Tunturibacter psychrotolerans: one gene and its partner. The protein of the gene in region 2 interacts with the protein of the main gene of each other region in a pairwise test. Links are inferred from orthologs where the notes say so. Each region holds a gene or a part of one and is shown on either strand. Other genes may lie near its edges.

Region 1 (13,021 bases), 3.3 Mb from region 2 along the record:
GACATATCTTCAACTTTACCGGATGACTTACCGAAGGAACATGGCTTCCCTATCTCTGATCAAATGCATTATGCTCTGCACCATGACGCCTGAACAAAAAGGAAAAGCCGAATCAAGGACACGCAGGAGCCGGTGGGTTCTGTTGCTTCTACTGCCCTATCTTGGGCTTTGCTTCCCGATTGTCTATGCGCAGTCCACGCCGGCGCTATGGGGCTTTCCGTTTTTCTATTGGTATCAGTTTGCCTGGGTTATTTTGGCGTCTGCGCTCTTGGCAATTGTCTATCGAAAGCTCAAGACGTAGATCTGTCTCGAAGCTTGTGAGGGGATTAAAAAGCAAACGCGCCGACATGATGCCGGCGCGTTTGGTCTTGCGGAGAGAGTTGTTTACATCTGTCCGTTCGGTTTGGCCGAGGCGGCAGTGCTCGGCTGATCGTTGCTCATATTGGTCATCAGCTTGATGTCGACGCGACGATTCTTCGCGCGACCTTCGGCTGTGCTGTCACTTGCAACCTGCTGGTCCTTGCCGATGCCGATCAGGTAGAACTTGTGCGGCGGGATATTGTATTTGGAGGAAAGATAGTTGACGACTGCGTCGGCACGATGCTGGCTGAGTTGGTAGTTATACTGCGCATCACCAACCGAGTCCGTTCCGCCAGTCACTTCAAGAATGTAACCGCGGGTGTTGGCGAGGTTTCCAGCCAAGTCATCGAGCTGCTTCTTGTCAGACGCGGTCAGAACATACTTGTCAAAGGCAAACGTGACACTTACATCCGAGATCTGCTTGTAGTTGTCCAAGTTGGCGACGACGCCGCTTAGGCTGTCGACCCGGTTGTAAGCTTCCTTGGCGGATTGATTTGCCGAATCTGCGGACTGGCCAGCTGCGAGCGCATGCTGATTGGCTGTGTCGGCGGCAGATTGTGCACCCGCGATGCCGGTCTTGGCGCGCTCGTCCGTATCGACGATGTTGCGGTGGTCAGCGGCGGTCTTGGTATCCAGGTCGTTTGTCTCCTGGATGATCGGCGCGGTTTGGGATTTGACATAGTTCTTGGTCGAGCAGCCAACCGTGAAGGTGAGCGCGAAGGCACTAGCAAACATAACGACTAAGGCAGATTTAATTTTCATCTCTCTCTGATTCTTGGAGTCCATTTCTTTCACTCTCCTGGTTAGTAGGGCGTTCCAATAACTTCATCCACAACGGTCGACAGATGCAATTGGAATGCCAATCCTAAAATGATTTCAACCATAACGTTTTCTTATACTTACAACGACTGATACATTTAGACCACTCTCCGTATCGCCGTCATTCGGGAACTTTTGATTGGCTGCCGCGTCAAATCTACTGAGCAAACCTGTGCACACTGCAGATTTCCTAAACCTGCATCTACACTAAGATGCGGATTTTGATCGACACGCATGGATCTTCACCAGAAAATTCGAACCCTCCCAACTCAGCCAGGTTGTTATCTCTACAAAAATGCTGACGGCGAGGTTATCTATGTGGGTAAAGCGAAAAACCTGCGTGCGCGGGTGCGTTCCTACTTCCTGGAGGCGTCGCAGGCCAATGCCAAGACAGGCTCGCTCATGCGAGAGGCCGTCGATGTGGAGTACATCACGGTCGCCAATGAGCATGAGGCGCTGGCGCTTGAGAACAACCTCATCAAACAGAAGAAGCCGCGCTTCAACATTCTGCTGCGAGACGACAAGACCTATCCGTACATCAAGCTGACGATGAACGACCGCTATCCGAAGGTCTTCGTCACCCGCAGATTGCGTAAAGATGGTGGGGCCTATTACGGTCCCTACTTTCCAGGCAATCTTGCCTATCGGCTGGTCGATCTTATCCATCGCAGCTTCCTGATTCCGAGTTGTAAGGTCGATCTATCCCGGTACCATCCGCGCGCTTGCCTCCAGTACTACATCAAGCGCTGCCTGGGGCCGTGCCTGGAGGGGCTGACGACGCCGGAGACTTACCGCGAAACCATTCGCGATGTGCAGCTCTTTCTGGAGGGGCGGCCGAACGAGCTCGAGCAGGTACTGACGAAACGGATGGAAGCTGCGGCAGAGGCTGAGCAGTTCGAGACGGCCGCGCGGCTGCGCGATCAGATCGTCACCGTTCACCAGATGCAGGACAAACAGCGAATGGCCGGTACCGACAATGAAGACGCCGACGTCTTTGGCTACCACTTCGAAAACGAGATGCTGGCGGTGAACCTGTTCCATATGCGCAGCGGCAAAATCGTGGACCGGCGCGACTTCTTCTGGGAGGATCTGCCGGAATCCGCGTCGGATGCAGTGACGGAGGCAGTTGCGGAGCTGGATGAGTTGGAGGCGCTGCCCCGCATAGAACCGGATCCAGCGGCTGCCGCACCGGAGATCGGCGAGGGCATCCCCGTTGTGCAGCATTCTGCTGTATCGGAGCTTGGCGCGACGTTCAGTGCGTCAGTGTTTTTTTCTGCGCTGCTGAAACAGCTCTATCTCGATCAGACTTATGTGCCCCGGTCTATTCTCGTTCCCGTTGAGTTTCCCGATCGGGCTCTGCTGGCGGAGGCCCTGACTGGGCGGACCGGCAAGCGAATTGAGATTCTTGCGCCGCAGCGTGGTGAAAAGCGTTCGCTCGTCGATCTCGTCTGTCAAAATGCGAAGCAATCGTACGACCAGCGATTCCGAGTGCTGCAGCCGGGTATGAAAGCGATTCAAGAGGCACTGCAGGACGCGCTCACACTGGAAGAGCTACCGCGCCGGATCGAGTGCTTTGACATCTCGCACATTCAGGGCGCCGAAACGGTGGCTTCTATGGTTGTGTGGGAAGATGGCGCGATGAAAAAGTCTGACTACCGGAAATTTCAGGTGAAGACAGTCACGGGCGTCGATGATTTTGCCAGCATGCGCGAGGTGATTCAACGCCGTTACAAACGGCTGCAAGAAGACAAGAAGCCCTTCCCTTCTCTGATCCTGATCGATGGAGGGCTCGGACAATTGCATGCAGCATATTCGGCGCTCGAAGAGATCGGAGTCACACTGCAGCCTCTTGCATCGATCGCAAAACGAGAAGAGATCATCTACGTATACGGGCAGGAGAACGAGCCCGTGGTACTTGACCGGCGATCCCCCGTGCTGCACTTGATGCAGAAGATTCGCGATGAGAGTCATAGATTTGCCGTGACCTACCATCGCAAGCGACGCCAGATGCGCGACCGCGACAGCGAGTTGTTGTCGATACCTGGCGTTGGGCCGAGAACCCGGCAACGGTTGATCGAACACTTCGGCAGCGTGCGTGGGATCAGGCAGGCTGGACCGGACGCTCTCACTGCAGTAGTGAATTCGGCAACTGCCGAGAAGATTCGTAACTACTTTGCAGCGGAAGCTTCAGGCAAAGCGGTACTTCCTGTGTTGAATGAAGCTTCCTGAGGCTACTCAGCGCTGTCTGTCGGCGGGACTGCACCGCCAGTCTTGAAGGTGTTGCAAGCTGCGATGGTTCCCTGCTGGAAACCACGCTTGAACCAGCCAACGCGTTGCGCAGAAGATCCGTGAGTGAAGCTCTCAGGGCTTACCGTTCCTCGTTCCAGGCGCTGGATATGGTCGTCGCCAACAGAGGCTGCTGCTTGCAGACCAGCCGCGATGTCAGAGTCGTGAACGATATTGCGCTGCGCCGTGCTGTGCGCCCACACACCGGCGAAACAATCGGCCTGGAGTTCAAGATCGACGGAAAGGCGATTGCTCTCTGATGGATGTTGCGCTGATAGCTGTCGGACCTGTCGTTCGATGCCAAGCAGATCCTGCACATGGTGGCCCAGCTCATGAGCGACGACGTAAGCCTGAGCGAAATCTGCGTTGCTGCCGCCGAGCCGTCTCAGTTCATCCCAGAAACTAAGGTCGATGTAGACCTTTTCATCCGCCGGGCAGTAGAACGGGCCACTTTGCGACTGAGCAGTACCGCAACCTGAGTAAGTTCGTCCGCGAAATAACACCAGTGTGGAGCGCTGATAGTTTTTTCCCGTCTGCGTGGGCAGAAGCTTCGTCCAGGTGTTCTGCACATCATCCAGCGTCCAGGAGACAAGCTGCGCTGCTCTCTTCTCTTGAGGAGATTCCGAGGTTACCGGACGGTTGCCTGCGGTAGGACTCTGCTGCGTGTAGGAGGGAGACGCGCTATGGCCTGAGAGATAGCTGCCGATGTAGTTACGTCCTGTGACAAGGCTTATGACGAGGAGGAATAAAAAGCCGATGATGCCGATCCCTCCGCCACCAAATCCTCCGCCGCCCCCGCCAGAGGAACCACGTCTGTCTTCAATGTCACCGCTGAGTCCGCCACTAGGTGTCCAGTCCATAGTTCACTCCAGTAAGTTCGTCTCTCATCTTATAAGTAAGATGTTTTATCGCGCCCCACCTGAACTGTAATATCTCATTCCGATCCTCTGGCGTCTTTCGAGTCTGAAATATCGGGGCAAGATGGAAAGCTGCTAGTTATTCCTTTCGGGATGACGGCACCGGTATGCTACTCTCCGAAAACCGATGCCAAAAAGCCAGTCTGAACTGCCTCGCGTTTTGAACGCATCTCACGCAACCTCCATTGTTGTGGGCATCATCATCGGCAGCGGAATTTTTTTGGTGCCTAGAGAGATGATGGCAGCGGTCGGCTCGTCCCGCATGGTTTACGTCGTGTGGATCGTGGGTGGTCTGCTCTCTCTCTTCGGCGCAATGACCTATGCCGAGATCGCTGCTGCGCGACCGCGCTATGGCGGCGAATACGCCTTCCTTCGGGAGGCCTATGGGGACCTCACCGGCTTTCTCTACATGTGGACGCAAATCACAGTAGCCAAACCCGCGTCGCTCGCTACCATCGCCGCAGGATTGGCGCGGGTGCTGGGTACTTTTGCGATCTTCGGTTTTTTCGCTCAGCCAGCCTTTCTGCATCTGGGCTGGGGGCAGATCTTCGCCATTGCGGTGACCTGGCTGATCGCCGGTCTGAACATCATCGGAACCCGGAGATCGGCTAATGTGCAACTCCTCCTTACGTGGCTTAAGGGCGCGCTGATTGTAGTGATCGCAGGCTTCTGTTTTGGGGCAGCGGGCGCGCATGGATCATGGAACAACTTCAGCACAGACTTTACGGGAGCGCGCGGAGGCTTTACAGGCTTTATGATCGCGCTCGTCGCTGCCCTCTGGGCCTATGACGGATGGAGCGACGTCGTGACCATGGCGGGCGAAGTAAAGAAGCCGCAGCGCAGCATGCCGCTTGCGTTGGTCGGAGGCGTTGCCATCGTCGGAGCGCTCTACATGCTGACCAATGCGGCTATTCAATATGTGCTGCCCGCAGCAGCAATCGCCGGAGCGGATCGACCCGCCGCTGACGCGATGCGTCTGGTGGCCGGGCAGTCCGGAGCCACGCTGGTGTCGATCGGGATGGCAGTAAGTATCTGCGCGACCTTTGTAGGATCTTCGCTGTCCGGCGCGCGTGTGCCGTTCGCAGCCGCCCGTGACGGGCTTTTCTTCAAGCAACTGGCGCACGTTAGTCCACGATTTCAAACACCATCCACAGCACTGATCCTCCAGGCGGTGTTGAGTTCGCTGCTGCTGCTGGCCATCGGCAAGTTTCAAGCACTCTTTTCGCTCGCCATCTTTGGTGAATGGCTCTTCTATATGCTGACTGCCAGCACGATCTTCGTATTTCGCCGTCGCGACCCAGATTCTGCTCGCCCGTACAGCATCTGGGGATACCCAGTGTTACCGGCCCTCTTCATTCTTGCGGCGACGGTACTGCTGGTTTTTTCGTTTGCAGATCAGCCGCGGAACTCCATCATCGGAACGGGGATCATTCTCTTGGGAGTTCCGCTGCACTATCTGCTGCAACGAAGACGACCCGCCTAACTGCGATTGGTGATGACACGCTCGTAGACGCGCACATATTCGGCGGCCGGCTTGTCCCAGGAGAAGTTCTGCGCCATTCCCCGCCGCACCATTGCCGTCCACTGCTCCTTGTTGCGGAAGGTTCCGAGGGCGCGTTGTACTGCTTCGAGGAATGCGTCCGCGCTATAGCCCCAAAACTTGAAGCCGTTCCCTTCCCCATTTGGTTGTTCCTCAATTGTGTCGTCCAAACCGCCCGTCGCGCGGACGACAGGAATAGTTCCGTACTTGAGACTGTAAAGCTGGTTCAGGCCGCCCGGCTCGTAACGGGAGGGCATAAGGAAGATATCGGCGCCTGCTTCGATCTTGTGCGCCATGACATTGTCAAACTTCACCTGCACACGCACTTTTGCGGGATGGCGCTCCGCCATCTCTACCAACAAACGCTCGTAGTACTCTTCGCCACTACCAAGTATCACCAACACCATGTCTTCCTTCGCCAGCCGATCCATGATTTCGACAATGAAGTCGGAGCCTTTTTGCGTGGCGAAGCGGGAGACGACTCCGATAACGGCGGTGTCATCGCTGACATTTTCGAATCCATAAGCGTGAAGCAGATCGCGGCGACACTCCTTTTTCCCTGCAAGGTTTTGTACCGTGTAGTGGGCCGCGATGTGGGAGTCGGTCGCGGGATTCCACTCTTCAGAGTCGATACCGTTTGTAATTCCGAGGAGATCTCCGCTTCGCTTCCGAAACACTCCATCGAGTCCGTTTCCAAACTCCGCCGTCTGAAGCTCTTCGGCGTACTTCCGACTGACCGTTGTGATGGCATCGGCATACACGACGCCACCCTTTAAGAAATCAACCTTGTCGAAGTGTTCGAGCTTGTCGACGGTAAACAAATCCCAGGGCAGCAGCAGCTTTTCAATGGCTTGTGGAGGAAACCACCCCTGGAATCCCGCGTTGTGAATAGTCTGCACTGCAGGGACGTGACGAAGGACTGGATCGAAATAATAGATGGATCCCAACATGATCGGAATCATCGACGCCTGCCAGTCATGCACGTGAAACACGTCTGGAACGCCGAGTATTTTTGAGGCTTCTATGACAGCGCGGCAGAGAAGTCCGAAACGCTCCGCGTTGTCGGGATAGTCGCCGGAGGGCGTGCCGTAGAACTCTTCGCGATCGAAGAATTCGGCGCAATCGACGAAGTAAGTCTGGACTTCTCCGGCTATACCTCCGTCAAGAATCCGAACGAAGCGGTTATACGAAGGAAACGGAATCGTGACACTCTGGAGGACAACCTTAGGCTTCGGCACAACCTTCGCAACCTGACGATAGTAGGGCAGAAAAACACTCACTCGATGACCAAGTTTGGCCAGGGCCCGTGGAAGTGCGCTCACCACATCCGCCATACCGCCCGACTTTGCCCAAGGGGAACACTCCGACGCCGCGAAAACAATATGCATACCTTCGTCCTTATCTTTCCAACCAAACCGTTAGTCTATAGAAGAGCACATCAACAAACCGCAAACATTGGATGCAGATGAAACGTAAGCCGAAGCTGGGACAAAATTTTCTTGTCGACGACACTGCCCGTCACGCCATCGTCGATGCTCTTGGTGATCTTAGCAAGCGGACCGTTATTGAGATTGGCCCAGGTCATGGGGCGATTACCGACATTCTGGCAGGACGTTGCCACAAGCTGATTGCATTGGAGCTCGACCGGGCACTTGCGGCCGAATTGACCTTCCGTTTTCGCGACCAGCCGCAGGTACAGATTCTCGAATGCGATGTGTTGAAGATAAACCTGCAAACGCTCGTGCCCACAGGGGAGACGGCGGACGTGATCGGCAATCTGCCGTACTACATCACTTCGGATATTCTGCTGCAACTGTTCGCGGCTGGTAGCGCCGGCACTCTCGCACGTGCCGTTCTGATGATGCAGCGAGAGGTGGCGGATCGTGTCTCGGCTGCTCCGGGAGTTCGGGACTATGGCTTACTCTCTGCGACGGCTCAGATGAATGCGCAGGTTGACCACCTTTTTACTCTGCCGCCGTCCGCGTTCTCGCCCCCTCCCGACGTATATTCCACTGTTTTGCGACTTCACTTCGCGCCACGGTTTACTGAGTTAGGAGTAGATCCTGACGGGTTCAACAAATTCCTGAAGCAGTCTTTTGCGCAGAAGCGCAAGACGTTGCAGAACAACCTTCGCGCCGCGGGACACCCTGCCGAACAACTCTCCGCCGCGTGGCCCGACAGCATTTCAGCGCAGGCACGCGCCGAATCACTTGCATTGGAGCCGATGGCCGAGCTTTATCGATCTCTGTCGCAGCTCGTCCTTCCTAACAACTGAACTAACTGTAGCTGTAACGGGGCTTACTGAATCTTCAATGGCTGCTGCCCTCAGCCGCCAGTTCCAGCATCTTTGCCGCCTTCAGTCGAACACGCTGAATCACTGCAGTGTCGTCCGCAACTGCGGCCAGCGTCGGCGAGATCGTTCCCAACTCGATCGCACGTCCCTCCTTCACCTCATCCGCGAAGGAATTTATCTCAGCATCGAGACCGAGCCGATCGTATCGATGTAGAAACTCCAGCTTACGACCCTCATCCAGCGTGGAGGCGATTCCAAGAAAGATGTCGGTCAGCGATTGAACAGTCTTGTTTTCAGAATAGTTGTAAACGCATGATCCCGATCCATCTGAACCGCTGTATGTGAGCGTCTTGGTGCCCGTATCGGCTATGTTCTTTGCCTTTGAAGCACATTCGACATTGAAATCATTCAGTTCCCTCACCTCCTTGAAGATCTTTGCAACGGTGCCGGAGGCCAAATTGATTGGCCGGTCGACGTGTTGCGCCGCCTGGCCTCGCATCGATGTCGGCGTTGCTGGAATCTCCGCCTGATCTGCCTGGTAGGTTCCCGTACCGTCCTCATGGATCCGCAGAGTAAAGTGTGGAACCGGCAATCCTACGCGGTCAAACTTGAAGCTAACCTCAGACGGGGTTGTAGCGGGGAGCGAAGCCGAAGCTTCAGACGTCTGAGCCGTGGCCACGAAACTGAAACACAAAAAGAGTGCCGAGCCAAACACAATGCTTGCAATTGCTCTCATCAGCGCGCGCCCTGCAGTTGAAGCGTCTGCGCCGTATGAATGTGGCAGATCGCAATCGCCAGCGCGTCTGCCGCATCCGCGGAGTCAAAGGCGTCTTCGTTGTTCAGCAGACGCCTGACCATGAACTGCACCTGTTCTTTAGCGGCCAATCCGTAACCAACCACCGAGCTTTTTATCGAGAGCGGAGCATACTCGACCACCGGCATTCCGCATGTTGCTGCTGCCAGCATCGCCACACCTCGCACCTGGCCGAGCTTGAGCGCAGATTTTGCATTCGCCGAAAAGAAAACTTCTTCAATGGCGATGACCTCGGGCTGGTGCAGGGTCATCAGAGCCGTCAGCTCGGCATACACCTGGGCGAGCCGTTGCGGTGTCTTCTCTTTCTTGTTGAGCCGGATCGTACCTGCAGCAAGATGGACGAGACGCGGTGTGCGGGCGTCGCAATCCACCTCCACGACCCCGTAGCCAGTAAACTCCGTTCCGCAATCGATGCCGAAGACTCGCATGGGCGAAGTTTACTTCATCTCGTGTCGGCTTCGGACTATCGAAGTTGAGTCCACCGCAGGATTGTTCCTCACTAGCGAGAGATTCCTTCAAGCGGCGAACTGGCGGTGGCATACAGCCTGCGCGGCATTCTGCCTGCCAGAAAGGCTTGCCGCCCCGCCAGAACCGCATGCTGCATCGCTTCGGCCATCAACAAAGGGTCTTTCGCGACTGCGATCGCAGTATTCATCAACACAGCATCGAAGCCCAACTCCATCGCAACGGCAGCATCCGAGGCGGTTCCCACGCCTGCGTCTACGATCAACGGAACCTCGGTGATGAACTCCCGCAAGATGCGCAGGTTGGCCGTGTTCTGTAGTCCGAGGCCGCTGCCTATGGGGGCACCGAGCGGCATGACGGCCGCCGCACCAGCATCGATCAATCGCTTGGCGAAGACAATATCGTCCGAGGTATAAGGCAGAACGGTGAAACCTTCTTTGACTAAAACCCGGGTAGCTTCGAGCGTCGCCTGAACGTCAGGATAGAGCGTCTGCTGGTCGCCGATGACCTCGATCTTGACCCAATCCGATAGCCCCACCTCGCGCCCCAGACGTGCAGCGCGAATCGCCTCGTCGGCGGTGTAGCACCCGGCCGTATTGGGCAGAAGAAAATAGCGTCTTGGATCGATGAAATCGAGGAGAGATTCGCTCGACCGGTCCAGGTTTACCCGGCGGACCGCGACGGTCACCATCTCGGCTCCTGAGGCTTCAATGGCGGCTTGGGTCTCGGCGCCATCTTTGTACTTTCCTGTACCAACGATCAACCGCGACTGAAAGGCTCGTCCTGCAATTACCAGAGGTTTCATGGTTAATATCCTACCGTTAGGATGCTGCTAAAACGCAAACGGCTCGCACTCTTAGAGAGCAGCGAGCCGTCTGGCGGTGAACTGTTGAGATTGACCTGAGGCGTCCATACTCGGACTGGGCCTCGGCATGGACTTTCGACTACAAAGACCGCCAGGACTAGAGCTATGGACGCTCTAAGCCTCAGTCACCTCACGTATTGTTGTGCAACTATTACTGTCAATTTTCATAGGCTGGACCATCCTCCTTTCCCGTGTAAAAGCAGATTACTCCGAGGTTCGGTTGCATGCAAGTGTGCTCGCAAACTGAGGCGACGATGCATCTGCACAGGTTGTGGCCGGCATCAGAGCTGAGATCGCGATCCTCGCTGAAGAAGAAAGGCTCAACCCATGAAGGCAGCAACCATTGTTGGAATTCTCCTCATCGTCCTTGGAATCATCGGGTACGCTACCGGCGGACTCTCCTTTACGCACGAGAAAAAAGTTGTCGATGCAGGGCCGGTGCAAATATCGCGCAAGACCCAGGACACGCTTCCGCTGTCCCCTATTCTGAGCACCGTCTCTTTGATCGCAGGATTGGGTTTAGTCGTGGTGGGATCAAAGTCAAAGTGAATCGTGTTTGAGTACAGCGATGAAGCAACGGGTCTCGTGAGGTTCTCGGAGATCAAGCAGCATCTCCTACTTGAGATAAGCACGCACGAGGTCAATCAAGTCTTCCCCTAACTCTGGAGTCAGAGGGGCATGTCCATCTTGCAGCAGATGCAGCCGAATATGATCCTCAAGCACCTCAGCCATTAATCCATTGATTCCGCCACGCGCCGCCGCGAGTAGCATTAGCACTTCGGCGCATTCATGATCCTCTGACGCCAAAGTGCGATCCACACGATCAATTTGGCCTCGAATTTTTTTTACTCGGTTGAGCAATTTAATTTGGGCCGACTTTGTATGCGACATTTGTTTATCTCCGTTGTACCCTACCGGGGTATACTATCGTGGACAGCAAGCCAGAGCAACTCGTCATTCTGAGTCATCCCCACGTTTGGAAGGGTCTAATTCGCCTGACAATTCGCACTCTGTTCACTTTCAGGCCTGAAGATAACAGTTCAATGATAGAAACTTTTTTCAGAAAGAGCCGCCTTGTGGGTGCTCTCCCCCTCGTACTTCTCGCCTGTCACTTCGCTGCCGCGCAGAGACATACAGCCGCAAGTGCAGCGTCGGCGAAACTGCCCGACGCACCGACTCCGTCTTCTGAGACAGATACCGCTGCCGAAACCGACGACGCAACCCCGACGATGTTTCCGCACTGGGAAAATTCGCGCTTTCTCATCGGCGGCCAGGCAAACATCATCTTTCAGGCGCACGGACCCTTTCACTCCCCCTATCAAGGGCCAAACAGCCTGCTGCCTCGCGGCGAATACAAGACATCTCTGCTTGGCACGCTTTATCTCGCTGCACAAGCAATCCGTGACCCAAAGTACGCGCTGGACGGCCTCTTTGATCTTGAATCAGCGGGTGGCCGAGGAGACAGTGAAGCCTTGGGACTGGCTGGCTTTACCAATCTCGACGTCGTCCGCAATCCTAATCTTGGTTCGACGCCCTACATGGCCCGTGCGCAGGTTCACCAGACCATCGGCTTCACTGACAAGATGGTAGAGAACGCCCGAACGCAGTTTTCCCTTGCCCCCGAGGTGCCGGAGCGACGCCTGGAGTTTCACGTCGGCAAGATGAGCCTGCCCGACTTTCTCGACATCAACAGCATCGGCAGCGACAGCCACCTGCAGTTCATGAACTGGACTGTCGACAATAACGGCGCGTGGGACTACGCCGCCGACACTCGCGGCTACACTTACGGCATAGTCAGCGAATACGACGACAAGGACTGGTCTGCACGATACGCACTCGCGCTGATGCCCACCATTGCGAACGGAATCGATCTGGACTGGGCTCTCCGTCGGGCCAGCGGGCAGAACTGGGAGTTCGAACTCCGCAAACCCCTGCTGGGCAGTCTGCTACCACCCGAACGCAAAGGCACCATCCGTGTCCTGAGCTATGTGAACCACGCCCACATGGGCTTATATCGCGACGCCAATGAGGCTTTTCTCGCCGGCGAGGGCACGCGGCCAGTCATCCAGAACGTCGAGAAGTTCAGCGCGGTGAAGTACGGCTTCGCCTTGAACTTCGAACAGGAGATAACCGAGGACATACGGATGTTTGGCCGTTTCGGATGGAACGAAGGCCAGCATGAGTCTTTTGCCTACACGGAAGTCGATCAGACTGTGGAGTTTGGGGGCGATTACTCCGGCCGCAGATGGTCGAGGCCTAACGACAAGGTCGGCTTGGCGTTCGTCTCGAATGCCATTAAAAAAGATCACCAGGAGTATCTGAAGCTCGGCGGTCTTGGTTTTCTCCTCGGCGACGGCAACCTGAACTATGCCCGCGAGGACATTCTCGAGAGCTACTACAACATGCACACGTGGCGCGGACTCTATTACGCACTCGACCTACAGTTTGTCGATCACCCCGGCTACAACAAAGATCGCGGTCCTGTGCTGGTCGAATCCGTCCGCATGCACGTCGATTTCTAGAACCCCCGTATACTTTTCAGGTGACTCCGTTCTATCTCTTTGGGGCCGTTGGCTTCATCCTTGGCTTACTCTTCGGCAGCTTTCTCAACGTTTGCATCTCACGCCTTCCCAGACGCGAGTCTGTGGTGCACCCCCGTTCG
Region 2 (15,851 bases):
TCTCAAACTCCACCCGCACATTCGCAATATCCACCTTGCGCGACAGCACCGGAAGCCCCACAGCCCTTACCTCGCGCACCGGCGAAGCCACCAGGCTCAGCACAATGTCCAGATCATGAATCATCAGATCCAAAACCACATCCACATCAAGCGAACGCGGCGTAAAGATACTCAGCCGATGCGCCTCGAAGAACATCGGCTTATGCAGATGCGCCTTCGCCGCAGTCACAGCTGGATTAAACCGCTCCAGATGCCCAACCTGCACGATGCGCCCATGCTTCGCGGCCAACTCAAGAATCAAATCAGCATCCGCGAGACTCGCGGCCAGCGGCTTCTCAATCAGCAGATCCACACCAGCTGCCAACAGCGGCACAGCGGCGGAAGCATGATGCACCGTCGGCACACAAACCGATGCAGCATCGAGCCCGCCAACAGCGGCCAGGCAAGCCTCGATCGTCTCAAAGCCCGGCACGCCAAACTTCTCCGATGCCGCAGCCACAGCTACCGAATCACGGTCCACCACAGCCACAAGCTCGACCGCCTGCCCCGCCTGCTGAAGCTCCCGCAGCACCCGCAGATGGTTGCGCCCAAAGGCTCCCGCCCCAACCACTGCAACCCGCAGCGCCCGCGTATCCGCCACTATTTTTCGACCGGAGCCTCAACTGCCTCGCGGCAGCGGGCATACAGCTCGAGCAGGTGCGTCACCTGGTCATCACTCTTAGGCGAGCTCGGCAGACCAAAACCAGTCGATCCAGCGGACTTGCTTCCGACATTGGCCTGCGCTGCAACGAACTTAAGTAGATCGAGCGCGATATCTTCGGTACGGCGCGCCGTGCTGATGGATTCCATGAAATGTTTCCTCTCGGTGTCTCTCAGCTGATGTTAACGGCCCACATGCCATGCACGCAAATACGCCTCCTCACCTCAACGATAAACAGACGATAGACTTCTCCTCAGACACAAGCAGACGGAGGCAGACTTGGAATTTTGTGACGACGAATTCAGCGACGACGATCTGACGAACTTCGAAGCCCACGGCGCCACACTTCCTGCGAACCCAGACACCCAGGGTTACGTCGAACACAAGGGAGCCCAAATCTGGTACGCCACCTACGGCTCCGGCTCACCCGTCATCCTTCTCCACGGAGGCTTCGGACACAGCGGCAATTGGAGCTATCAGCTTCCCGACCTCTTCACTGCCGGGCACCGCGTCATCTTCATCGATAGCCGTGGACACGGCCGCAGTACGCGCGACGATCGCCCCTACTCCTACGAACTAATGGCCTCAGACGTCCTCGCCGTCATGGATACACTGCACCTCGAACGAGCAGCCCTCGTCGGTTGGAGTGACGGCGCCTGCATCGCTCTCATCCTCGCCGATCAAGCGCCCTTCCGCGTCGCCGGAGCCTTCTTCTTCGGGTGCAACATGGACCCCAGCGGCCTCAAACAAATCAACGAGCGCAACCCGCTCCTGCACCGCTGCCTCGGACGCCACGCAATGGACTACGCCCAGCTTTCACCGACGCCCGACCAGTTCAACGAGTTCGCCCACGCCGTCCGCATCATGATGAACACCCAACCCAACTACACCTCACAAGACCTCGCCAGAGTCAGTGTGCCCGTAGCCATTGTGCAAGCCGAACACGATGAGTTCATCAAGGACGAACACGCCGAGTACCTGGCTCGCACCATCCCCAACGCCAAGCTCATCATCCTCAAAGGCGTAAGCCACTTCGTACCGCTCCAGCGCCCACACATCTTCAACGCCGCCATGCTAGCTTTCATCACAGAAGTCCTGCCAGACAGGCCGAGCATGCGTGGGGCGGTCACCTTGTGACACGAATACGAATCGCGACCAACGGGAGCGCCAACCGAAGGGGTATACAAGTCACGAAGTGACCGCCGCCCGCGCAGGGCGTATTTAAACCCCAGATCGATGAGCCGGCCGCACCCCACAAACAATCTCATATGCAATCGTCCCCGCCAGCCGCGCATGATCCTCCGCCGTCACGCCATCCCCAAGCACCACCACCTCATCCCCCAGCGCCACGCCTTCAATCCCGCTCACATCCACAATCGTCAGATTCATCGACACCCTACCCACAATCGGCGCCTTCTCCCCCCGCACCATCGCCCACCCACCAGCCCGCGCATTCGAAGCCGAGAGCTCCCGCCGCACTCCATCCGCATACCCCACCGGCAGCAGCGCCAACCGCATCGCCCGCGGCACACAATAGATCCCGTTGTATCCCACGGTATCTCCCGCCTCCGCCTCGCGCAGCCCAATCACCCGCGTCTTCCACGTCATCACCGGCTGCAGCTTCTGCCGCACCTCACTCAAACCCTCACCCTCAATCGGCAAGCAGTACCCATACAACGCAATCCCCGTCCGCACCATCGACCGCGCCCCCACAATCTCCGCCACCCCTTGTAGCCAAGCCACATTCCGCACCCCTTCGTTGTCGATCGTGGAAGAGTTCCCCGCATGCACCCACGACGCCCGCAGATCCGCAGCCTGCACCACACCAATCGCCTCCTCGAACCGCCTCCGCTGCAACACCGTCTGAGCCGACCCAGCCACCTCCGACGAAGCAAAGTGCGTCATCACTCCATCCACCCGAATCCCCGACTCCCCCCGCACCCACGCCACCAACTCCTCCAATTCGACCCCGACGGCCACCCCCTGCCGCGCCATCCCCGTATCAATCTCCACATGCACCCCCACCGGCCCCATCCCCAGCCGCTTCGCCGCCTCGGCCAACCACTCCATCTGCTCCCGCAGCCAAACCACCGGCGTCAACCCCAGCCGCACCACTTCCTCCGCATCCTCCCGTAGCAGCCCGGACATCACCAGGATCCCCGGCCGCTCCCTCCGCGCAACCCCCGCCACCTCGAGCGCCTTCTGCACCGCCGCCCCTTCGGCGACATCCGTCACCCCGAGCCACTCCGCCCCTGCCCTTACCAGCACCGGAGCACAAACAGCCGCCCCATGCCCATAAGCATTGGCCTTCACCACCGCCAGCACCGCGGTATCCCCACCAGCCGCATCCCGCAGCAGCCTGTAGTTCCCCGCCAGCCGCCGCTCTGAAACCTCCACCCAGCTCTTCACATCCCTATCCTACCGTCGCCACCCCCTCCCGCAGATACCTCCTCAAATACCTCTTGTTCCCCATCGCACCCCGAGTGTGATACAAAGCCACGTCTAAAGAAAGCACACACCGTCGCGAACTTTCCCAAGTCCGCGACCTCTCCAAGGGGTCCGTTCGTCGCCATGAAAATGAATAGCCGTTCAGTCCTGCTGCACTCCAGCCTCGCCGCAGCCCTCGCACTCTCCCTCACCGCCTGCAACAACGACAGCAGTAGCAGCAGCGCCTCCAAGCAGCTCGCCGCCCTCCAGGCGCAGCAGGCAAAGAACGCCGGCAACTTCTCCAACACCGTCTTCCTCGGCGACTCCCTCACCGCCGGTTTCCAGAGCGGCTCCCTCCTTGACACCACCCAGGTCCACGGCTGGGCCCCCGTCCTCGCCGCTCAGGCCGGATTCAACATCATCCAACCCCTCATCGCCTACCCCGGCGCCCCCAACGTCCTCCATCTCGACTCCCTCGGCCCACCGCCCGTCATCACCCCGGTCGCCGGAACCTCCACCGGCCGCGATAACTTCGCCACCCAGGTCACCGACCTCGCCGTCCCCGGAGCCTTTCTCAACGACGTCATGAACACCATCCCCGAGGTCAACCCCGCGCCCGGCAGCCAGGCACAACTCAACCAGCTAGTCCTCGGCTTCCCCGGCCTCGGCTACGGACAGGCCAACAGCCAGGCCACCTTCGCCGTAAACGCTCAACCCACCACCATCTTCCTCTGGATCGGCAATAACGACGCCCTCGTCGCCGACGAAACCGGCATGCCCTCCACCATGACCTCGGTCGCCAACTTCACCAGCCAATACCAGGCCCTCATCACCGAACTCACCACGATGGCCCCCGCCCACCTCGTCATCGCCAACATCCCCGACGTCACCAAAGTCCCCTACCTCACCCCCGCCGCGCTGGTCCTCGGCGAAGTCTCCGCCGAAACCGGCCTCCCCGCCTCCGCCCTCAGCCAGATTCTAGGCATCGTTCCCGGCGACCTCGTCAACCTCGCCGGTACCACCCAGATTCCGCTCATCCTCAAAGGCCAGCAGCAGGGACCCATCACTGACGCCGGCTTCCTCTCCGCCGCCGAGGTCGTCACCGTACAGGCCCAGGTCGCAGCCTTCAACCAAGTCATCGCCGCCCAGGCCAAGGCCGCCAACGCCACCCTCGTCGACATCAACGCCCTGTTCAACACCGTCTCCGCGAACGGCCTCACCATCAGCGGCTACACCGGAAACTCAAGCTTCCTCGGCGGCTTCTTCGCCCTTGACGGCATCCACCCCACCAACGTCGGCTACGCAGTCATCGCCAACACCTTCATCGACACCATGAACGCCGGAATCAACACCAAGATCCCCGACATCCCCCTCGCTCCCGTCGCTGCCACCGATCCCTTCTGGCCGCCCAACCTCGCAGCCCAGGTAGCACCCTCCGCCCGCCCAAGAATCATCCCAGCCAGTGCCGGAAAGCCAATCTCCGCGCTCCTAAGCCCAAAGAATTAGACACTGGAGAAGAAAAGAAAATTCCCGCGCGGCTCTATGGAGACAACCATCTCACCGCAGGCAATCAGGCCGCACGGCTTGCTGCTAATCATCCTTCAACATAGTCTGTGTGGATGAAAATCTTCGCCGTCCTTATGCTTTTTGCATCAGCTATTGGGGTAGGAATTCTGTCAGCGCAAACACCGAGTGCGACAGTTTCGCCGGGCGCATTTGTGGAGGTCGATGGTTCACGGCTCTACTACGAAGAGTGTGGAAGTGGACCGAAAGCTGTCATCCTGCTCCATGACGGTGTCGTCGATTCAGCCGTCTGGGATGATGTATGGCCAGCGTTTTGCAAACAATTCCATACCATTCGTTTTGATCGACGGGGCTACGGTCGTTCACCCGCCACGAAGAAGCCCTATATCGAAGCCGATGATGTCGCGACTCTCCTTCATGATCGCAAGGTATCTCAGGCCGCTCTGGTGGCCAGCTCGCATGGCGGCAATATTGCCATGAGCTTCGCTCTGCGTTACCCCGCACAAGTGAGTGAATTGGTGCTCGTAGGTCCTGAGGCAGAAGGTTTTCCGTACTCTGAGCACTTTGTGATGAACCAGCTTGCATTTCAGAACGCGAAGGACCAAACGGAAGTACGCGTTCAAAATACCTACTTCATCGTGCCGGGGAATGATGCTGCCCGAGAGCATCTTCGTAGACTGCTCAAAGCTGCACCTCAGGACCATGATCACGACGACATGCCACTGCCGGAAAAACCAGTCTTCCCTTATGTGCAACAACTTCGCATGCCCACGTTGATTCTCATCGGCTCCGGCGACATAGCAGACAATCAGGCTGTGGCTGGGGCCTTGGTGATGGCAATACCCGGAGCTGCTCGCGTCGTGGTTCCCGATACCGGCCATCTGATGTACTTGGAAAAACCCGAAGCCTTCTTCTCCTTGGTGAGCGGATTTCTCCAATCCCATGACTTCTGAGTACAGATTGCTTACGGGTATAGGTGCCGAAAACCTGTCAAGCCCCGAAAACCGATATCAGCCATAAAATGAGCAAGATACGTGTGGCGCATGAGTTACGCCCATTCCGCTATCATTGAAACAGAGAGAAAAAGAAGGCCCCCGCGACCAAACCGCTGGGGCCGTCCTTTTGTCCTTCGCTAACCCTTTTAGAAAGACGAATTTACCTGTAACCCATTTGAATGGGCGAATTTACAGACATCAAAAATCGCAAATAACTCATTCAAAGCAAGTTAAAGGGGATAACCCCCCAGGGGGCACCCCCCGGAAAGCATCAGCCATGCGCAGATCTACCCAAATCCCGCCCTCACGAACTCAAAGGACGGACAGGGCTGATGCGCCCATCGCGCAACGCAAACAACTCCCCCCGCCAAACCACCGTATCGCCGGCGAAGCTCCACGCCCAGAAGCCCAACCCAAAGAAGTCGCGCAATGGCAACAGCGAAAGGTCGCGCAGAACCTGCTCATCGCCCAGCACCCCCACGCCCACCGACAGCGCCACCGCCACACGAGCCAGCAGCACAACACTCAGCAAAGAAAAACTCCAAAGCGCCAGCCCGCTAGCAACACAGGTCATCACCGCCCACGGCAACGCGTAGGTCACGCCCAGCCCCAGATACCCCAGCTTTCGCGAGTCCCGAGTCGACCGCGCCCAGCGCAGTTGATGGTCCCTGAACCCGCGATAGTGATACTCCGGCACCGTCGTCTCCACCACCTCGTTCGAAAGCTCCACGCGATATCCAGCCGCCGCGATACGCGCGCCCATCTCGTAGTCATCGGCAAGATACTCCGCCAGCGGTTCCAACCCTCCCGCCTTCGCCAGCACTCCCTTGCTCGTAGCAAGCGTCGAGCCCAGCCCAAATCGAATCCCGCCTTCGAGCCTTCGCGCCGTCAGCACCCCCGGCAGAAAATCGGTCGAAATTCCCAAAGCCTCGAGCCGCGACCACACCGTCAGCGCGCCACCCTTCTCTGCAGTGCGCCCGATATACGGAGCCGTCACCATACCAACATTGGCGTCCGAAAAACACTGCATCACCCGCGCCAAATACTTGGGAGACACGCGAATATCGCTGTCGTTGATCAGCACATGTTCATACTTCGCCTCGCGCAGCATCTGCACCAGGTTGCTCACCTTGCCCGAGGTGCCCAGTCGCTCCCGGCACTCCACCAACCGGATTGCACAGTCAGGAAACTCCGCCTGCAGCCGCTCGATCTCACCCACCGCGGGATCGTTCAGGCTGCTCACACCAAAGACAATCTCAAACTTCCCCGCATACTCCTGGCGGCAGTGGCTCACCAGCCCCGCATACATGCGCTGGTCCACGCCCTTCACCGGCTTCAGAATAGTGACATCGGGCGCAAACCCGGCGTCGACACTCTTCCGCTGCCAGTAATGTACGAAGTTCCGGGTTCCCCACAGCGCCAGCAGCAGATAAGCGAGCCCGGCAAGGGTCAGCAGTGTCGTGATCGCCTCAATTGCAGTGGCCATCTAAGTAGTCTACCGAACAGTCTCGCGTTGCCTGGCTTGAGTACGCCCTGCGCGGGCTGCGGTCACTTCGTGACACGTATACCGGCTTCGCCCTGGGCCTCCCGATGGTCGGCGAAAATATCTCTCCGCGACCAACGGGAGCACCAACCGAAGGGGTATACAAGTCACGAAGTGACCGCCCCACGCGCAGTGGGCAGTGACCCTACTCGTACCGCAGCGCTTCGATCGGGTTCAGGTTCGCCGCCTTCCAAGCCGGATAAATCCCAAAGAGAAGTCCGATCCCGCACGAGCAGCAGAAGGCAAGGGCAACCCACAGCGCCGACAGCATCGACGGAAAGAAGAGGTGCAGCACCAAAGCGATCGCACTGCCAATGAGTACGCCAATGACGCCGCCAACAGCACACAGCGTAATGGCCTCCAGCGTGAACTGCGCGAGGATGGTCCGCTTGCTCGCGCCGATCGCCTTGCGCACCCCGATCTCCCGCGTTCGCTCCGTCACGCTGACCAGCATAATATTCATCACGCCGACCCCTCCCACCAACAACGCCACGCTGGAGAGAGCAAACAGCAGCAAAAACAGGCCGCCCGTGATCGTTGTCCATAAACGAGTCAGCGAATCGGTTCCAAAGATCGCGAAGTTGTTCGGTGCCTCGTTCTTCACCTTCCGCCTGCGCCGTAGCAGCTCCTCTATCTCATCCTGAACCAGCGTCTTGTTCTTTTGGTCATCAAACTTCAGGCTGATCCAGTAGTCCAGTATCTCGGGGTGGATCTTATGGAACGTAGTCACCGGGAAGAACGCCTTGTTGTCCTCCGGGTTCTTGCCTCCCCCAAACGCCTGTTTCTGTTTTTCCATCACACCCACGACGGTAAACGTCATGCCCGCAATGGTCACATCCTGGCCCACCGGATCCGTCGGGCCGAACAGCCCGTCCGCCGTATCGATCCCCAGCACGACAACGTTCGCCGCCCGCTCCACGTCGCTCTCGTTAAAGAAGCGTCCATCCTTCAAGTTGAGCTCATACACATCCTTCACGCTCGCCGTGTCACCCTCAAGGGTCGTCCCCTCCAGGATCTTGCTGCCGTATTTCACCGCTACCGTGCCCTCCACCCCGCTGTTGTCCCGATATTGCAATCCCGGCGTCACGGCCAACACATGCGGCAGATCCTTCATCGCCATCGCATCTTCATAGGTCAACTGCTTCCGCGTCAGCATCTCTGTCGTAGGCCGCACCCCAATCACCGGAAACCGGAAGACCCAGATCACATTCGTCCCCAGCGACTCCACCAGGCCAGCCACACTCGAGTTCAATCCATTAATCACCGACGAGATGATAATCACCGTCATCACGCCAATCACAATTCCCAGAATCGTCAGTCCGCTGCGCAGCTTGTTCGCCCGCAGCGTATCCAGAGCCATCGTTACCGTTTCTTTCGTATCGGCGATCCGCATCAACGACCTCCCTGCTCCCGTGTTTCACTCCGATCTCAGCGCCACGATCGGATCCAGTTGCGCGGCCTTTCGCGCCGGATAGACACCGAAGAAGATTCCCGTACCGGTGGCCATCACCAGCCCGGCAATGACGCTCCACAGCGCAATTGTCGAAGGAAATCCCGCCAGAATCGTAATCACCTGCGCCACCAGAATTCCTCCGATCACGCCGAAGACTCCGCCGACCAGCGCCATTGTCCCTGACTCGATCAAAAACTGCATCAGGATGTCCTTTGGACGCGCGCCGAGAGCCTTTCGGATGCCGATCTCGCGGGTCCGCTCAGTCACGCTCACCAGCATGATGTTCATAATGACGATGCCGCCGACAACCAGCGAAATCAGCGCCACAGCCCCGGCGACAGCCCCAAACGACCGGGTCACGATGCTGAAGAATCCCACCAGCGTATTGTTCGTATCCAACTCAAACGAATCCTCGGCTCCCGGAGCGTCATGCCGGCTCGATCGCACCAGAACCCTCACCTCGTCCGCCGCCGTCTCCAGCACCGGTCCAGCCTCGCCCGCCTTCACATAAATTATTAGCGTCTTCGCCGTCCCATAGCTCTTCTGAAACGCAGTCAGCGGCACGGCGACCCAGTTGTCCTGGCTCGCACCAAACGTGCTCCCCTGTTTCTCGCTGATCCCAATCACCGTGTACGGCGTGCCGTCTACCCGCAACTCTTGTCCCAGCGGATCCACTCCAGCAAAAAGATGGTCCTCAATATCGGTCCCGATGATCGCCACATGCGAGGCATGCTCCTGATCCGCCTCCGTGAACCCGCGCCCCTGCATGATGTTCAGGTTCTGCAGCGAAGGCATCTGCCACGTATAGCCCCGGATGCTGGTATCGGTCGTGGACTCCGTCCCACGCACGATCTTCCCTATCACGGTCTGCTGTGCGCCAATCCCGACGCAGTGCCTGCAGTTCGCAGCCACATATTGAAAGTCAGGGTAGAGGATGTTCTTGCGCTTCTGATACCGCTGATAGTCCTCCGGGCTAGTAATGATCTGCGGCATCTTCGAGACTGTGAAAACGTCCGCACCATAGCTGGCGAACTTTGTCGTGACGTAGGTGTTCGCGCCGTTGACCAGCGTCACCACGGCGATCACGCTGGCCACGCCGATGACGACGCCAAGCAGGGTCAGGACAGAGCGAAGCTTGTTCGCCCAGAGCGACTGCAGCGCGATCTTTACCGCCTCTTTGAATTCCATAGCCTTGTCTACCTTGGGTACGCTAGAGACTATCAGCCAGGGAGTCTCCAAAGCGAGATTTCCCTTGCCTCTCATACGCAATCGAGCTGGGTTTTGTTCGCCCAGTGAGAGAGGTGCCTGTTTTTCACCTCCAAAAAAGTGCCCGTCCTCCATCCAGCCGCCCCTCCGGCATTCGAGTGAGAATTGTTCGCGCGACCCAACAACCGGCAGCGGTCAGTTTGATGTGAACGACTCAACTTGCCGAAAACCCGACTTTTCAGACAGGGTCCGCCTCACCTTTCCGGATAGCCGGTTTTACGGCCAGTTGCCCAAAACACAGATCGATCTGAATAGTTCGATGAGCGCAATGGCCTGTTCTTGCCAATTGAGATTCAACTGCCGATAGGCCGACTTTTGTCGTTCCTGATCATTTATCGGTTCGGCTGCGAATGCGGGCGATCAAGTCTGCTAGCCTCTTCTTCCCATCAGGATCAGGATCTTCACTCTTATGCCCGCAGATGATCATCCCCTGTGCTGCATACTGCTGAAGAAGGGTTATCGTATCCTCATCGCCAATCTTGACCAGTGTGGTCTTCACAATCAGTATTAAATCTCGGTTCACGGAAGGTCGAGGCTGAGGCTGCGTGGGACGTTGTCCCGGGCGGGTGGGAGGCTCCTCCGAAAAATCGAACTGTGGGCTCCCATTACATCGCAGGTCGTCAATCAATAACGGGATTATTGGTTTCGCCCGAGACTGACCGAGCCAGACAAGTACAGTACCAGAATAGACGCTGCACGCCACTTCAGAATGGTGGGTGCGATCCAGGTCGAAGGCCAGGGCGTCCCACGCATCTTTGTGAGGCTCCAGATCCAGCATCAGCATACCCATCGCTGCTCTCAGCGTGACACCGCGGGAGCAACCAGTAGGTGCATCGGAAACATAAACCACGTACGAAAGGAAGACCGACTCCGGCTGCGTGCTGGCCAACGCCTTTCTCAACTCGGTAGTGATATCGGTTACGCGAACGACCTGAAGAATCTCGTCCTTTGCCTTATGATCTACTTCGAGCCAGCACAGTACAAGGCGCGACTGGCGGTAAGGATCGGCGGTAGCCAGAAACTGATGCATCGCCTTATGCCCCGCTTCGCCGCCACCCTTCAGCAAAACCCGGATGATTCCCTGCGCCTTGAAGCTTTGTGAAAAATCGAGGTTCTTTCCCAGCTCCGCAATTAGCCGGGAGATCCACTCCGGCGATAAGGGAGTTTCCTTCGACATCACACCGACCGCATACTGGTTCCCAATCGTTACCTCGTAGAATATGGCCTCCGAAAGCCGCGGATCCTCTACTCCTGACCGAACCAGGCTGTACATCGCTCGTTCGTTGATTGACGGTGGAGTCCCCAGCAATCGAAAGAGAGCAGCTTGCGCATCCTTGTCTTTGGGGAAGCTGCCCAGAGCGTCAATTGACTGGGCTTGCACAAGAGGCTCGATATCGTGCAGATCGACCAGGAGATTCGTAACCGCATCCTTCGAGGTGGGTTTCAACCGCTCAATGGCTTGTATAGCGTTCAGCTTGATCTGGTAAGAAAAATCGAGCGCAGCTGCAATTACCGCCGACATCGCGGCGCTGTCGGTCGGAGCGCTATCGACCAGCACCTTAAGAGCATTGAGCCGGACCGTGTAATTAGGATCCTTCATCTCCTGGACAAAGCGAGCGGTGACCGGATCGACTGGCGCGGCTGGCTCGATCGTCTTCCGATTAGGCGGTGGTGTTGCTGTGGTTGTACGCCGAAGCAAAATGTTGAGAGGAATCTCCTCCGACGCGGCAAACTGCTGATCGTAAGCGGCGTAACCTGCCTTCTCCACGCGAATGTGTACCAGGTCCCCTGGAGGGACCCCTTCGATTAGGAGCCGGAAGAATCCCTTACCATCGGTGATTTCGCTCTGCTGCGCAGTATCTCCCGACGCACTGACAGTCGCCCCGGCAACAGGGTTTTTGGTTGTTGCATCCTGAACGGTTCCTCTTAATTTGGTGACTTTGTCCTGCGCGGCAACGCAGGAACCTAAAAGGAACCAGAGGCAAACCGAGCGTGGGAGCGTCTTGATCATTTTGATGATTTCACTTAGGCCGCATCTGCAGAATCAGGGCGTGGGTGGGAGGAATCACTGACTGATCTACTTTGAAATAGCCGTTTTTTGTCACCGAGAGCCGAACGGGATCCCGATTTATTCCGGGCAATGCAATTCGAAAGTTGCCGGTATCTTCCGAGGTGAAACTGGAACTCTGCCCGTCAATTACGATGGTAGCTTGGCCAATCCCCATATTAGTTGACTGATCCACCACCGTTCCGGCAATGACCAGCGCTTCATCAGGTGCGGCAGCGACGCCGTCGGGTGCAGGTTGACTCCTATGCAGAATTGCTGTCGACCAGGCCCAGCCGAGAATCCCGAACATCGCAATACTCCACGAGAGGATTGCAATGTTTCTCAAAAGTCGATAGGCATCCCTTTTGGTAAGGGTCGGAAAAACGTTTTTACGAAGAATCTCGCGATACAAGAACAGGATCATCCCAATGGCCAATCCGGCCAGCCCCGCAATGCCTCCGAGTGTCCGAAAAATCTGGACTTCCATTGATCCCCGCCAAATGTCGTGATTTTACAATCAAATAGGCAGCGGTTGACTGTTACCTGCTGGGCTGTGAGAAGCCATTTACTGCGATGGGGGCCTGCCTGTTCGACGCGGCCTTGAATCGGCAACTTCCGATAGTACATGGTACAAGCTCAGTTGTTGCTAAATCGCCGATGCACTCATCAACAAATGAGATCAAGGCTAGTTGCCGAGTGGTCGGCTTGTCGGACAAGTGACGTCCGGTAGTTCCTTGAAAACGGGGGCTTCGGCAACTTCGACTATCTCGGACTCTAAGCTGCCCACCACCCAACAACCGGTGGGATACACTTATACCTGCAGGCGGCTGGATGATCGCTGCCGCCTTCACCCAAAAGGTGTTTGGCGGGGGAGGAAAGTCCGAACTCCGCAGGGCAGTGTGCCGGATAACGTCCGGGACGGAGGTTTCAAGACCTCTGGACGGCAAGTGCAACAGAGAATGAACCGCCTCAGGTTGGTGATTTACTTCGGTAAATCCGTTAGCGGCTTGGGGTAAGGGTGAAAAGGTGCGGTAAGAGCGCACCGCGCGGCCAGTAATGGACGCGGCAGGGTAAACCCCACACGGAGCAAGACCAAATAGGCAGGGATCTCGCCGCTCCTCTTCAGGCGGCGTGAGCGTATCGGCCCGATGCGCCCAGGCGGAGAGACTCGAAAGAGAGCCGAAACTTGCGGGTAGGTTGCTAAAGCGCCGCAGTAATGCGTCGCGTAGAGGAATGATCGTCTAAAACAGAATTCGGCTTACGGGCCGTCTGCAAACCTATGGCCTCGAAATCGCTCAAACGGTTTCGGGGCCGTCTCATTTTCCTGCGTATTTTTTTTGGATGTGGTGGAGAGGCGTTTTTGCTGGGTTTTTTGCGAATTATGGTTGCGTAATGTGGTGTTTTGGATGGTGAAACGTGGTGACGTTGTGGTGTTTTGCGTGGCTGGAAGAGCACGCTTTTGGGCGACGAAAAATACGCCAACTTTTTGAGATTTATTTTTAGCGGATGGCGGCCATGGCGGCGCGGAAGAGAGTTTCGAAGTCGTGGGCGGCGTTGGGGTCCTTGGTGATGGCAGTTTCGATTGCTTTCTGAGCGATGGGGCGGGGGTAGCCGAGGTTGACCAAGGCGGAGAGGGCATCGTCGCCTGCGGGGCCGTGGTGTGGGCCTCCGGTGGTGGTGGGGATGGCGGTGGCGAGGTCGTCGAGTTTGTCTTTGAGTTCGAGGACTACGCGTTCGGAGGTCTTTTTGCCGATGCCGGGGATGCGGGTGAGGGTGGCGTGATCGCCGGAGCGGATGGCGGTGATGAGACGGCTGGCGTCGATGCCGCTGAGGACCGTGATGGCGAGCTTGGGGCCGATGCCGGAGATGGTCAGGAGCTTTTCGAAGAGGCGCTTCTCCTGAGTTTCAGAGAATCCGAAGAGGGCGATCTGGTCTTCGCGGACGTGGGTGTGGATGTGAAGCGTGGCTTCGGTGCCTTCGTTGGGCAGCGCGGAGAAGGTGGCGACGCTGATGGTGACGTCGTAACCTACGCCAGCGCACTCGAGGATGGCTTGATTGGGAGTCTTTGAGAGGAGGCGTCCGCGAAGGTGGGCGATCATGCTGTTGGTGATTGTAGCGTGTTGGTTTGGGTTTGTTCGGTGGTGCTGCATTAGCATGTTGGCTTATGAAGACTTTCTCTGTGCGGCGTTTTATGGCGACCTGTCTGCCATTGCTGGTATTGGTGGCTTGTTGTTTGCGTAGCGGTGCTCAGGAGAAAGGAGAGCCGGGGAAGTTCGACTTCTATCTGATGAATCTTGCGTGGGGACCGGAGTTCTGTTCGGTTCCGGGGGCGGGTTCGGAGTGTAAGGCACCACGTGGATTCGTGCTGCATGGGTTGTGGCCGCAGAACTACAACGGATCGTATCCGGTGAACTGCGCGGAACGTTCGGGGCCGTCGCACCCTGAGCTGAATTTAGATATCACTCCCGACCTTCCGCTGCTGGATCATGAGTGGAAGAAACATGGGACGTGTACGACGATGTCGCCGGAGGAGTTCTTTGGGTTGGAACATCAGGCGTTTCATTCGGTGAGGATTCCGAAGAAGCTGCGTGATCTGAAGCACGAGGAGCCGTTGAGGCCGAAAGATATCCTCCATTTGTTTGCGAAGGCTAATCCTTCGTTCCCGCAAGGAAGCATCGTTGTGAGTTGCGCGAAGGAACGGCTGACAGCGGTTGAGGTTTGTCTGGCGAAGGATGGATTGTTGCCGATTTCTTGTCAGGGTCTGCACGGATGCGATTCGGAGGCCGTGAAGATTTTGCCCACTTCAAGAGAGTGATCGCGTGAACCCGATATTCATGAGAACCCTTTCAAAGAGGTAGAACTTCACACATGAAGAGACAGGACATAGTTTTTCTAGCAAGGATTCTCGTTTTCGTAACTCTTCTGACACATGGAGTGAGCGCTTTTTCTGCTCTGAAACCGCCCAGCCCTTATATCGATGTGGGGGCTTGTCCTTTCGAATGCTGTGTCTATCGGAAGTGGCTTGCAGAGAGAACAGTGGTGGTCTTTGACCAGCCCAATGGCAAAAAGGTCTCTCAACTTGCGAAGGGAGAGTGGGTTCAGGCGCTAGATGGTGCAACATATTCCATACCGTTGCGGATTGTTGCGAGCCGTGATGTTCCAGAGGCCAGTATTCATCCAGGGGATGTTTTCTACGTTCTTCATTACGAAGGGGAGTCTTATTGGCTGATCTGGTTTAACGGGAAGACTTACGATGCGGAGGCAGGAGACAAACGTCAACCGAAGACCACGTGGTGGGTCCGGGTTAAACGAACGGATGGATCAGTCGGTTGGGTTAAGGCAGGCGGCGGCGCCTTCAGTAATCAGGACCAATGCGGTTCAAGCCCTTCAGCTAATGTTTCCCCCTAAGATCAACACCAAGGGCTATAAGGTTTGCAGATAGCTTAGAAGGTTTTTGAAGTAGAAGGCTTGGTCGTCCCACATGCAGAGATGGCTGCCGTCGGGGCAGATGAAGGAGGATGCGTTGGGCATGAGGGTGGCCATCTTTGTCATGTCCTTGGGGTCCATCTCGTCGTAGCGTGCGCCGATGGTGAGGGCTTTGGTTTTGATCTCGTGCAGGCGGTCCCAGCGCTCCCAGTCTTTGAGGTTGCCGGTGACGACGAACTCGCTGACGCCCTGCATCTGGTTGTAGATCTTTTGATTGGAGTGGCGGAAGGCGCGGTCGACGGGCTCGGGCCAGGGTTTGGTGCGGCAGATCATCTGAGGGTAGAGCTCCGTCATCATGATCTTTTCGTATTCGGGGGAGTCGTAGGCGTTCTTTGCTTCGAGTGCTTCCAAAGTCCTGAGAGAGGTTGGGGAGAGAAGCTGGTGCTTCAGTTTGGCCGTGCGCTTGAGAT

The links.
Region 1: the proteins of ruvA (region 2) and ruvC interact in binary tests that used the Escherichia coli proteins (3 or more experiments, as listed by UniProt). The link is inferred for Tunturibacter psychrotolerans from one-to-one orthologs.

What each region holds. Positions count from the first base shown.
Region 1 is NZ_CP132942.1:3,942,320-3,955,340, forward strand. The notes cover bases 7,705-10,435. They hold ruvC (crossover junction endodeoxyribonuclease RuvC), read right to left. Parts: upstream 9,458-10,435; coding sequence 8,951-9,457; downstream 7,705-8,950. Other genes in these bases: rsmA (16S rRNA (adenine(1518)-N(6)/adenine(1519)-N(6))-dimethyltransferase RsmA), read left to right, coding at 7,705-8,197; RBB77_RS16470 (hypothetical protein), read right to left, coding at 8,232-8,951; RBB77_RS16480 (thiazole synthase), read right to left, coding at 9,529-10,299. Also shown: mazG (nucleoside triphosphate pyrophosphohydrolase), read right to left, coding at 1-5; RBB77_RS16435 (DUF3311 domain-containing protein), read left to right, coding at 83-301; RBB77_RS16440 (OmpA family protein), read right to left, coding at 385-1,122; excinuclease ABC subunit UvrC, read left to right, coding at 1,414-3,408; ypfJ (KPN_02809 family neutral zinc metallopeptidase), read right to left, coding at 3,411-4,325; RBB77_RS16455 (APC family permease), read left to right, coding at 4,510-5,865; glycogen synthase GlgA, read right to left, coding at 5,862-7,310; more of rsmA, read left to right, coding at 7,382-7,704; RBB77_RS16485 (DUF3185 domain-containing protein), read left to right, coding at 10,687-10,908; RBB77_RS16490 (metal/formaldehyde-sensitive transcriptional repressor), read right to left, coding at 10,975-11,250; RBB77_RS16495 (carbohydrate porin), read left to right, coding at 11,403-12,881; RBB77_RS16500 (prepilin peptidase), read left to right, coding at 12,902-13,021.
Region 2 is NZ_CP132942.1:607,395-623,245, forward strand. The notes cover bases 12,281-15,128. They hold ruvA (Holliday junction branch migration protein RuvA), read right to left. Parts: upstream 14,106-15,128; coding sequence 13,455-14,105; downstream 12,281-13,454. Other genes in these bases: RBB77_RS02390 (carboxypeptidase regulatory-like domain-containing protein), read right to left, coding at 12,281-12,442; RBB77_RS02405 (ribonuclease T2 family protein), read left to right, coding at 14,120-14,770; RBB77_RS02410 (hypothetical protein), read left to right, coding at 14,824-15,128. In the rest of the region: RBB77_RS02340 (Gfo/Idh/MocA family oxidoreductase), read right to left, coding at 1-640; RBB77_RS02345 (hypothetical protein), read right to left, coding at 640-849; RBB77_RS02350 (alpha/beta fold hydrolase), read left to right, coding at 980-1,837; alr (alanine racemase), read right to left, coding at 1,922-3,109; RBB77_RS02360 (SGNH/GDSL hydrolase family protein), read left to right, coding at 3,272-4,633; RBB77_RS02365 (alpha/beta fold hydrolase), read left to right, coding at 4,768-5,604; bacteriohopanetetrol glucosamine biosynthesis glycosyltransferase HpnI, read right to left, coding at 5,951-7,132; RBB77_RS02375 (ABC transporter permease), read right to left, coding at 7,335-8,582; RBB77_RS02380 (ABC transporter permease), read right to left, coding at 8,607-9,830; RBB77_RS02385 (carboxypeptidase regulatory-like domain-containing protein), read right to left, coding at 10,237-11,919; more of RBB77_RS02390, read right to left, coding at 11,930-12,280; more of RBB77_RS02410, read left to right, coding at 15,129-15,363; RBB77_RS02415 (proline iminopeptidase-family hydrolase), read right to left, coding at 15,379-15,851. UniProt on the Escherichia coli protein: The RuvA-RuvB-RuvC complex processes Holliday junction (HJ) DNA during genetic recombination and DNA repair.